DNA from 2 places in the Luteibacter aegosomatissinici genome. Region 1 is predicted to be linked to the other one. Evidence: riboswitches for the same ligand, from Rfam matches in the RefSeq annotation. Region 1 holds a riboswitch; the other holds the start of a gene.
What was found. A riboswitch is a leader RNA that binds a small molecule or an ion and turns the genes downstream of it on or off. The one in region 1 is predicted to bind thiamine pyrophosphate.
Positions count from the first base shown of each region.

Region 2: linked by a shared signal. The riboswitch ahead of L2Y97_RS02530 (TonB-dependent siderophore receptor) and the one ahead of thiC (phosphomethylpyrimidine synthase ThiC) in region 1 are both predicted to bind thiamine pyrophosphate.

Region 1 is NZ_CP095742.1:4,324,201-4,328,409, forward strand. Features, by position in the region: gene L2Y97_RS19420 (ferritin-like domain-containing protein) at 1-67, opposite strand, end outside; gene thiC (phosphomethylpyrimidine synthase ThiC) at 151-1,992, opposite strand; TPP riboswitch at 2,063-2,161, opposite strand; gene L2Y97_RS19430 (TetR/AcrR family transcriptional regulator) at 2,196-2,852, opposite strand; gene L2Y97_RS19435 (protein-L-isoaspartate O-methyltransferase family protein) at 3,215-3,874, shown strand; gene L2Y97_RS19440 (TolC family outer membrane protein) at 3,913-4,209, shown strand, end outside.
Region 2 is NZ_CP095742.1:563,590-567,798, forward strand. Features, by position in the region: gene L2Y97_RS02520 (HvfC/BufC N-terminal domain-containing protein) at 1-648, shown strand, start outside; gene L2Y97_RS02525 (phosphotransferase enzyme family protein) at 688-1,839, shown strand; TPP riboswitch at 1,842-1,937, shown strand; gene L2Y97_RS02530 (TonB-dependent siderophore receptor) at 2,000-4,174, shown strand; gene pnuC (nicotinamide riboside transporter PnuC) at 4,164-4,209, shown strand, end outside.

The sequences.
Region 1 (4,209 bases):
CGATGTGCTGGCGGGCACGCTTACGGATGTTCTCAATATCGCTCACAAAGGGTTTTGCGCTGGGCATTGCCTGTGCTCCGTTCAAAGGGAGTTGGGTAGGGGCCTGACGGTAGGGCGGGTGCCGAAAAGATGGGGTGAAGGGCGCCGGCATCACGCCTTCCGGTACACCTCGCCCCCCTGGTCCCGGAATTCCAGCGCCTTGGCATCCATGCCCGCCGCGTAATCACGCACATCCTGGGTGATCTTCATCGAGCAGAACTTCGGCCCGCACATGGAGCAGAAATGCGCGCTCTTGTGGGCATCCTTCGGCAGCGTCTCATCGTGCATGGAACGCGCTTTCTCCGGATCCAGGCCGAGATTGAACTGGTCGTCCCAGCGAAACTCGAAGCGCGCCTTCGACAACGCGTTATCACGTACCTGCGCACCAGGGTGGCCCTTGGCCAGGTCGGCGGCATGGGCGGCGATCTTGTACGCCATCATGCCGTCGCGCACGTCCTGGCGATCGGGCAAGCCCAGGTGCTCCTTGGGCGTGACGTAGCAAAGCATGGCCGTGCCGAACCAACCGATCATCGCCGCGCCGATGGCGCTGGTGATGTGGTCGTAGCCCGGCGCGATATCCGTGGTCAGCGGCCCCAGCGTGTAGAACGGCGCCTCGTGGCACACCGCGAGCTGGCGATCCATGTTCTCGCGGATCAGGTGCATGGGCACGTGGCCCGGGCCTTCCACCATGCACTGCACATCGTGTTTCCAGGCCACTTTCGTCAGTTCACCCAACGTATCGAGTTCACCGAACTGCGCGGCATCGTTCGCATCGGCGATGGAGCCTGGGCGCAGGCCGTCGCCCAGGCTGAAGGCCACATCGTAGGCCTTCATGATCTCGCAGATCTCCTCGAAGTGCGTGTAGAGGAAGTTCTCGCGGTGATGCGACAGGCACCACTTGGCCATGATCGAGCCGCCGCGTGACACGATGCCGGTGACCCGGCCCGCGGTGAGCGGCACGTAACGCAGCAAAACGCCGGCATGGATGGTGAAGTAATCCACGCCCTGCTCCGCCTGCTCCACCAGGGTGTCGCGGAAGATTTCCCAGGTGAGCTCCTCGGCCACGCCACCCACCTTCTCCAGGGCCTGGTAGATCGGCACGGTGCCCACGGGCACGGGCGAGTTGCGCAGGATCCACTCGCGCGTTTCATGGATGTGTTTGCCTGTCGACAGGTCCATGATCGTGTCCGCGCCCCAGCGCGTGGCCCACACCAGCTTTTCCACTTCCTCGGCGATGCCGGAACTCACCGCGCTGTTGCCGATATTGGCGTTCACCTTGGTGAGGAAGTGCCGCCCGATGATCATCGGCTCGGCTTCGGGGTGGTTGATGTTGGCGGGGATGATCGCGCGGCCGCGGGCCACCTCGTCGCGCACGAACGCGGGCGTGATGGCGGCCGGCAGCCGGGCGCCGAAGGCCTCGCCCGGGTGCTGGGTACGCAGGGCGCTGTCCCCCAGGGCCTCGAGCCGCTGGTTCTCGCGGATGGCGATGAATTCCATCTCGGGCGTCACGATGCCGCGGCGGGCGTAGTGCATCTGGGTGACGTTGGCACCGCGCACCGCACGCAGCGGTGCGCGCGTGGCAGGGAAGCGAATGGCGTCCAGCTTCGGATCATCGGCGCGGGCCCGGCCAAACGCGGAGGAAAGCCCATCCAGGCGCGCCACATCGCCACGCTCGGCGATCCACGCGGCGCGCAGGGCCGGCAGGCCCGCTGACAGATCGATGGGGTGCGCCGGATCGGTATACGGCCCGGAGGTGTCGTAGACGACGATAGGCGGGTTGGCTTCGCCGCCGAACAGCGTGGGGGTCTGGGCCTGGGCGATCTCGCGCATGGGGACGCGCAGATCGGGGCGGCTGCCGCCGACGTGGATCTTGCGCGAGCCAGGGAGCGGCGTGGTAACGGCGGCGGACAGCTCGCGGGCGGCGCGGGCGAGCTCTTCGGACATGGCATTCATCGGCTTCTCGGCTCTTGGGGAGGGAGAAGCGGACGCGCCGCCACGGCCGGCCGGCGCGCATAGGCGCACGGCTCCCGTGGACAAAGCTTCCTACGCCGGTACTGACCGGATCAGGTTCAAAGGGACTCTCTCAGCCTGCGCAACCGCGCCGGCACCCCCGCTTCGGGGCCGATTCAAGCACGAAGCGGGGAGGAACGCGAGGCTTAGCCGCGCGGCGCGTACGCGCGCATGAACATCTCGACCGCGGCGAGGGCGTTGTTCTTCACCTCTTCGGCGAACTGAACGGCGCAATCCTCGCAACCAAACAGGCGGCGGATGAGCAGATCGCCCTTGAGCAGGGCCAGGAACTGGGTGGTGGCGCGGCTGACGTCCGGGATCTCGAGCTGGCCGCGCTCGGCGGCGTCGCCCAGCAGGCGGCTCATCAGCTTGTGCATGCGCACCGGGCCCTCTTCCCACACCAGGCGGCCAAAGCGGGGGTTACCGCCCGACTGGCAGTCGGAAAGGATGGCGCGGAACGTACCCACGGATTCCGTGTTGGTTTCCATGGCCGCGTGGCGGCTGGCGATGTTGGTAAGCGTGGCGCGGATATCGGCGCCGGCGCTGAAATCGAACAGGTCATCGGGCAGGCGTTCCTGCACGTGGGCGCGGATGACCTCACGGAAGAGGTTGTCCTTGTCGCCGAAATGGCTGTACACGGTGAGCTTGGACACACCGGCCGAAGCCGCGACGGCATCCATGCTGGTACCGGCGAAACCGCCCTGGGTGAAGAGCGCCTTGGCGGCATCGAGGATGGCCGCGCGCTTCTCCATGTCTTTCGGACGCCCCGGGCCCTGGGTCTTCATTTTCGGGCTGGCGTTCATGGCTGCACCTTCACAAACAAAAGTTATGACTTTATTATACGCAGCGGTTCAGTTATTTCCAGCATGGCGCGCATATTTTTGTCGCGACAGCAACCGGGAACAGGAGCGGAACCGCCGTCCTACCTTAGAATGATGTGGGGCCGCCCGCCCGCGGTCTCCATGGCTACCCGGCCCCACCCCTACCTGCCATTCAGCCGGCATGGGGGGCAGCCAGGGGGGTGACTTCCGTCAGCCCCGTGCGGTGACTTCCGGCACTTCGCCAGGAAGCACCGGGACCGCAGCCTTTGCACATCAGGAAAAGCGGCGTGTAACCCGTTATCCTTCCGAATCTTTTTTCAGCTTTTCGTACGGGATTGAACACCATGGCGATGAATTTCGAGCAGGCCCGCCAGAACATGGTCGAGAACCAGGTCCGCCCCTGGGAAGTGCTGGAGTACTCGGTACTCGACACCCTGAAGGCGATCCGCCGCGAGGATTTCGTGGCCTCGGCCCATCGCAACGTGGCGTTTGCCGACCTGAACCTGCCCCTGGGGCACGACGAGGTCATGATGAAGCCGGTCATCGAGGGCCGTGTCCTCCAGGCCGTGGCCCTGAACAAGACCGACGAGGTCCTGGAAATCGGCACGGGCTCGGGCTACCTCACGGCCTGCCTGGCCAACCTGGCCGGCAAGGTCCACAGCATCGACATGCACGCCGACTTCGTCGACGCTGCCCGCCAGCGCCTTGCGGCCGCCGGCGTGGCGAATGCGACCCTCGAGGTGGCCGAGGCCGTCAACGGTTACACGCCGGCCGGCGTTTTCGACGTCGTCGTGGTCACCGGCGCGGTGCACGCGGTTCCCGAAAAATTCGTACGCTGGCTGAAGCCGGGCGGCCGCATGTTCGTGGTCCGCGGTGATTCGCCGGCCCAGACAGCGGTGCTGCTCACCCACGAGGGCGAGGGCCGGTACCGTGAGGAATCGTTGTTCGAAACGGACCTTCCCTACCTGGCGCATGCCGCGCCGGTGAAGCGCTTCGTGCTCTGACCTTTACAAGATCCCCCCATCACCCACGAGGCGAACCCATGCGCTTGAAGCTCCTTACCGTTGCGCTGGCCCTGGCAGCGGCACCCTTCGCGAGCCATGCCGAAGACCTGCTTGATGCTTACCGCCAGGCCCGGGCGAACGACCCGGTGCTGTCGCAGGCCGATTCCACCCGCCTCGCAACCGGTGAGGGCGTGACCCAGGCCCGTGCGCTGCTGCTGCCCCAGGTCAGCGCGCAGCTCAGCCTCAACCAGAGCGACCCGAACGGCCCCACCCGCGAGCCGATCTACGGCGCCGACAACCGCACGATCGTCGGCTACTCGGGCGATATCGGCCAC
Region 2 (4,209 bases), 1.2 Mb from region 1:
TACACCAACCAGTACCGGTCCCAGCTGGTTGCCTCCCTGCGCGATACCTACGCGAAAACCCGCCTGTGGCTTGGCGACGGGGTCTTCGATGAGCTGGCCGAGGCCTACGTGGCGGCTACGCCGCCGGATTCCTGGACCCTGGATGCCTACGGCGAAAGCTATATCGCCTGGTTGGACGGGCATTACCCTGCCGACCCCGAGATCGCCGAGCTTGCCTGGCTGGACTGGCACCTGCGACGTACCCTGTCAGGCCCGGACAGTCGGCCGATCGGGCTGGATGGGCTGGTGTCGGCGGACTGGGAAGCGGTGGAGGTTCGCTTCGTTTCTACGCTGCGCTTCCGCTGGACCCGCAGCAATGCCGCGGCTATCTGGCACGCCCTGGCCAGCGAGCGGATGCCGCCCGCCGCTGAAATCTTCGATGTCGATGCCGGGGTGCGTGTGTGGCGCCGCGACTTCTCGCCCCGCTTTACCAGCATGCTCGCGCCGGAGTGCGCTTGCCTCGACCTGGCCCTGGCTGGCGCCTCGTTCGGCGAGATGTGCGAAGCCCTGACCCGCCTGCACGAGCCCGATACGGCCGCCCGTCAGGCCGGTGCGCTGCTGCGTAGCTGGGTCGAGGACGGCATCGTCGATTCGCTGGTCGGCGACTGATCCTTCGGTGGCCAGTGCCGGCGCCGCTAAACTGCGGCGATGATCGACGATGCCCATCTTGCACACGGCCTGGCCGGCGACGAGCTGCCGCCCGATTGGCCCGCTCTCACCGACGACGAAGTGGCGACGCTACTGGCGCGCGTGCCGCGCGCTGGCGCTTCGCGGGCGATCCGCTGGCGATCGCCGCGCCCCCTATCCGCCGCGGCGCTGGTGGAAACGGCGTTTGGCACGGTGTTCGTGAAACGGCACCACGCGAGCGTACGGACCGTGGATGCGCTAAGCGAGGAGCACCGCTTCGCCGGGCGGCTACGGGCGCGCGGCGTCCCGGTACCGGCGCTCTACCCTGACGACACAGGACAGACAGCGATGGGGCGCGGGGCGTGGGTGTACGAAGTGCACGCGCCGGCGCACGGGGCTGATATCTACCGCGATGCGTTCTCCTGGTCGCCCGCCGGCGGATCGCGGCACGCGTGGGTGGCGGGCGGGATGCTGGCGCGCGTCCACCAGGCCGCCGCAGGTTACAAGGCGCCCCAGCGCACGACCCACATCCTCGTCGCACGGGCGGAAATCATCTCGGCTGCTGATCCGGTCACCGCTATCGGCGAGCAGCTGGAAAGCCGGCCGGCCCTGGCGGCCTATCTGCGCGACCGAGACTGGCGCGGCGAACTGCGTGACACCCTGGCGCCATGGCACGCCGCTGCGCACGCCGGCATCGTCCGCCAACCCCGGCTGTGGACCCACGGCGACTGGCACGTCTCCAACCTTTGCTGGAGCGATGCGGGCGAGGATGCCGAGATCACCGATGTGCTCGACCTTGGGCTGAGCGCCGCAACCTTCGCGCTGTACGACCTGGCCACGGCGATCGAGCGAAACGCCATCGCGTGGCTGGATATCGCGCAGGGCGAGATCGGCCGCGTCGACCTTGCGCTTGCCCTGATCGCGGGCTACCACCACGTGTCCCCACTCAGCGATGATGATCTGGCGGTACTGGCTAACCTGCTGCCGATCGTCCACGTCGATTTCGCGCTGTCCGAGGTCGAGTACTTCGAAGGCATTACCCAGCGCCGGGACCACGCCGACGTGGCCTGGCATACGTTCCTGCACGGGCACGCCGCATGGTTCGCCACGCCACCCGGCCAGCGCCTGCGGGAGCAGATCCGCCACGCCGGCGGCGGATTCGTGGTTCAATAGACGTCTTGAAGCGGGGGTGCCTGGCGTTGCCAGGCTGAGAGAGTCCCTTGGAACCTGACCCGGTTAGTACCGGCGTAGGGAGCTTGCAGAGTCACGGATCCTGCCCCTTGGGGGCAATCCGTGCCCGCCGTCGCTTCGTCCGTTCCCCACGAAGACGACCATGACCCTGATCCGCACCCCGCTCGCCCTTGCCGTGCTCTCGCTCGCCGCCACCGCCCAAGCGGCCGACGATGCCCCGCAACAGGCACGTACGCTGCCGTCGATCGACGTGCATGCCAGCACCGCTGCCGGGTACCAGGCAGCCGATACACAGCTGGATACGTTCGGCAGCTTCGGCAGTGCTCCCCTGCATGACACGCCCGCCGCGATCACCGTGATCACGCGTGCGCAGATCGATGACCGCCAGCCGCGCTCACTGAGCGAACTCGTTCGCGGTGACGCGGCGATCAACGACAACTACGCGCCGGCGGGCTATTACCAGGATGTGTCGATCCGTGGTTTCCCGCTCGATCTCGCGACGGGCTTTCGCTTCAACGGCATGATCATGTCGGCCGAGCAGCTGATGGCGCTGGAAGGCAAGGAACGCGTGGAAGTGCTGAAGGGCCTTGGCGGCCTGGAGGCCGGCGTCGTGGAGCCAGGCGGCCTGGTGAACTACGTCAGCAAGCGCCCGGCCGAGGTGCGCAACGTGACCCTCGGTACCGATTCACATGGTTCGGCGTACGAAGCACTGGACCTTGGCACCTGGTTCACGCCGACGTTCGGCGTGCGCGTGAACGCCGCCCACGAGCGTACGCATGGCGTGGTCGAGCATACCGATGCCCGCCGCAGTTTCCTTTCGATCTCGGCGGACTGGAAGATCACCGACCAGGCCACCCTGCTGCTGGATACGGACTACCAGACCAGCGGCGGACGCTCGGTATCCGGCTACCAGTTGCTGGGTGGCACGGCGATTCCCGAGCACCCCAGCCGTACACGCTTGTTGGGTTACCAGCCCTGGCAACGACCCGTCGGCATCGACTCCAGCAACACCACGCTGCGCTTCAACTACCGTTTCAGCGACCAGTGGAACGCGCAGGTCTCCGCGGGTCACAGCCACACCGTGATCGACGACAACGTTGCGTTCGCCTACGGCTGCTTTTATGCCGAATCGTGTGCCAGCGGCGTCACGCCGGGGTACTTCTTCGCGCCGAACGGCGATTACGATGTGTACGATTACCGTAGCCCGGACGATACCCGGCAGAACGATGAAGTACGCGCGTCGCTGACGGGCACGTTCGCCACGGGCGGCATCGATCATGAACTCAACGTAGGCACCACCGCGTTTCGCCGGACGGTCGACCAGCGCGCGTATGTGTATGACTATGTCGGCACCGCCAACATCGATGACCAGGTGGTTCCGGTATTTCCCTCGTCGCCCAACCAGCCCGGCCCCTCCGAACGGCGCCTGACCGACTGGCAGCACACGCTCTTCGCGATCGATCGTGTCCACCTTTCGGACACCTGGCAGGTACTGGCGGGCGCGCGATTCGTGAAGCTGCATGAGCGTGCCTACGATGACAGCGGTGTGCTCGAGCGCGATACGCGCATGACGAAGACACTGCCGCAGGCCGCGATCCTGTGGCAGCCGGCTTCGGCACTAACCACGTACGTCAGCTACGGTGAAGGGCTCTCGCTCGGGCGCGAAGCACCGTACTGGACTTCCAACGGAAGCACGACCCTGCCGCCGCTGCACTCGCGCCAACTGGAAGCCGGTGTGAAGTACGCGGTCAGCGACGCGCTGGACCTGCAGGCAGCGGTCTATCGCATCCGCCAGCCGTACCAGTTCGCGCAACCGGATAACACCGCCGAAGGGTTTACGTTCGTGCAGCGTGGGCAGGAAGTGCACACGGGTGTCGAGTTGAACCTCGCCGGCCGGGTCACCGACAACCTGCGGCTCACGGCCAGCGCCAACGTGATTCGCGCTCGTGCGGAGAACACCGGTACGCCGTCGTACGAGGATCACCAGGTGGTGAATGTGCCGCGCTACCGCACGGCGGTTTACGCGGATTACACCCTGCCGTTTGCGCCGAACCTTGCCGTATTGGGCGGTTGGCGGTATGCCAGCAGCAACGTGGCCACACCCGATGGCGCCACCCGCGTACCGGCCTACCATGTGTTCGATGCAGGCCTGCGGTTCACCACCTCGCTCAGCGGCCATGCGATGACCTGGCGCGTCAACGTGGACAATGTCTTCAATCACTTCTACTGGCGCGACACGGGCAGCTCAGGCGGCGATAGCTACCTGTTCCCCGGCATGCCGCGGCTCGCCCGGTTGTCGGTGACGTATGAACTTTGAGCTTTCGTTCTTCGAGCTGGCCGCCGCGATCGTGA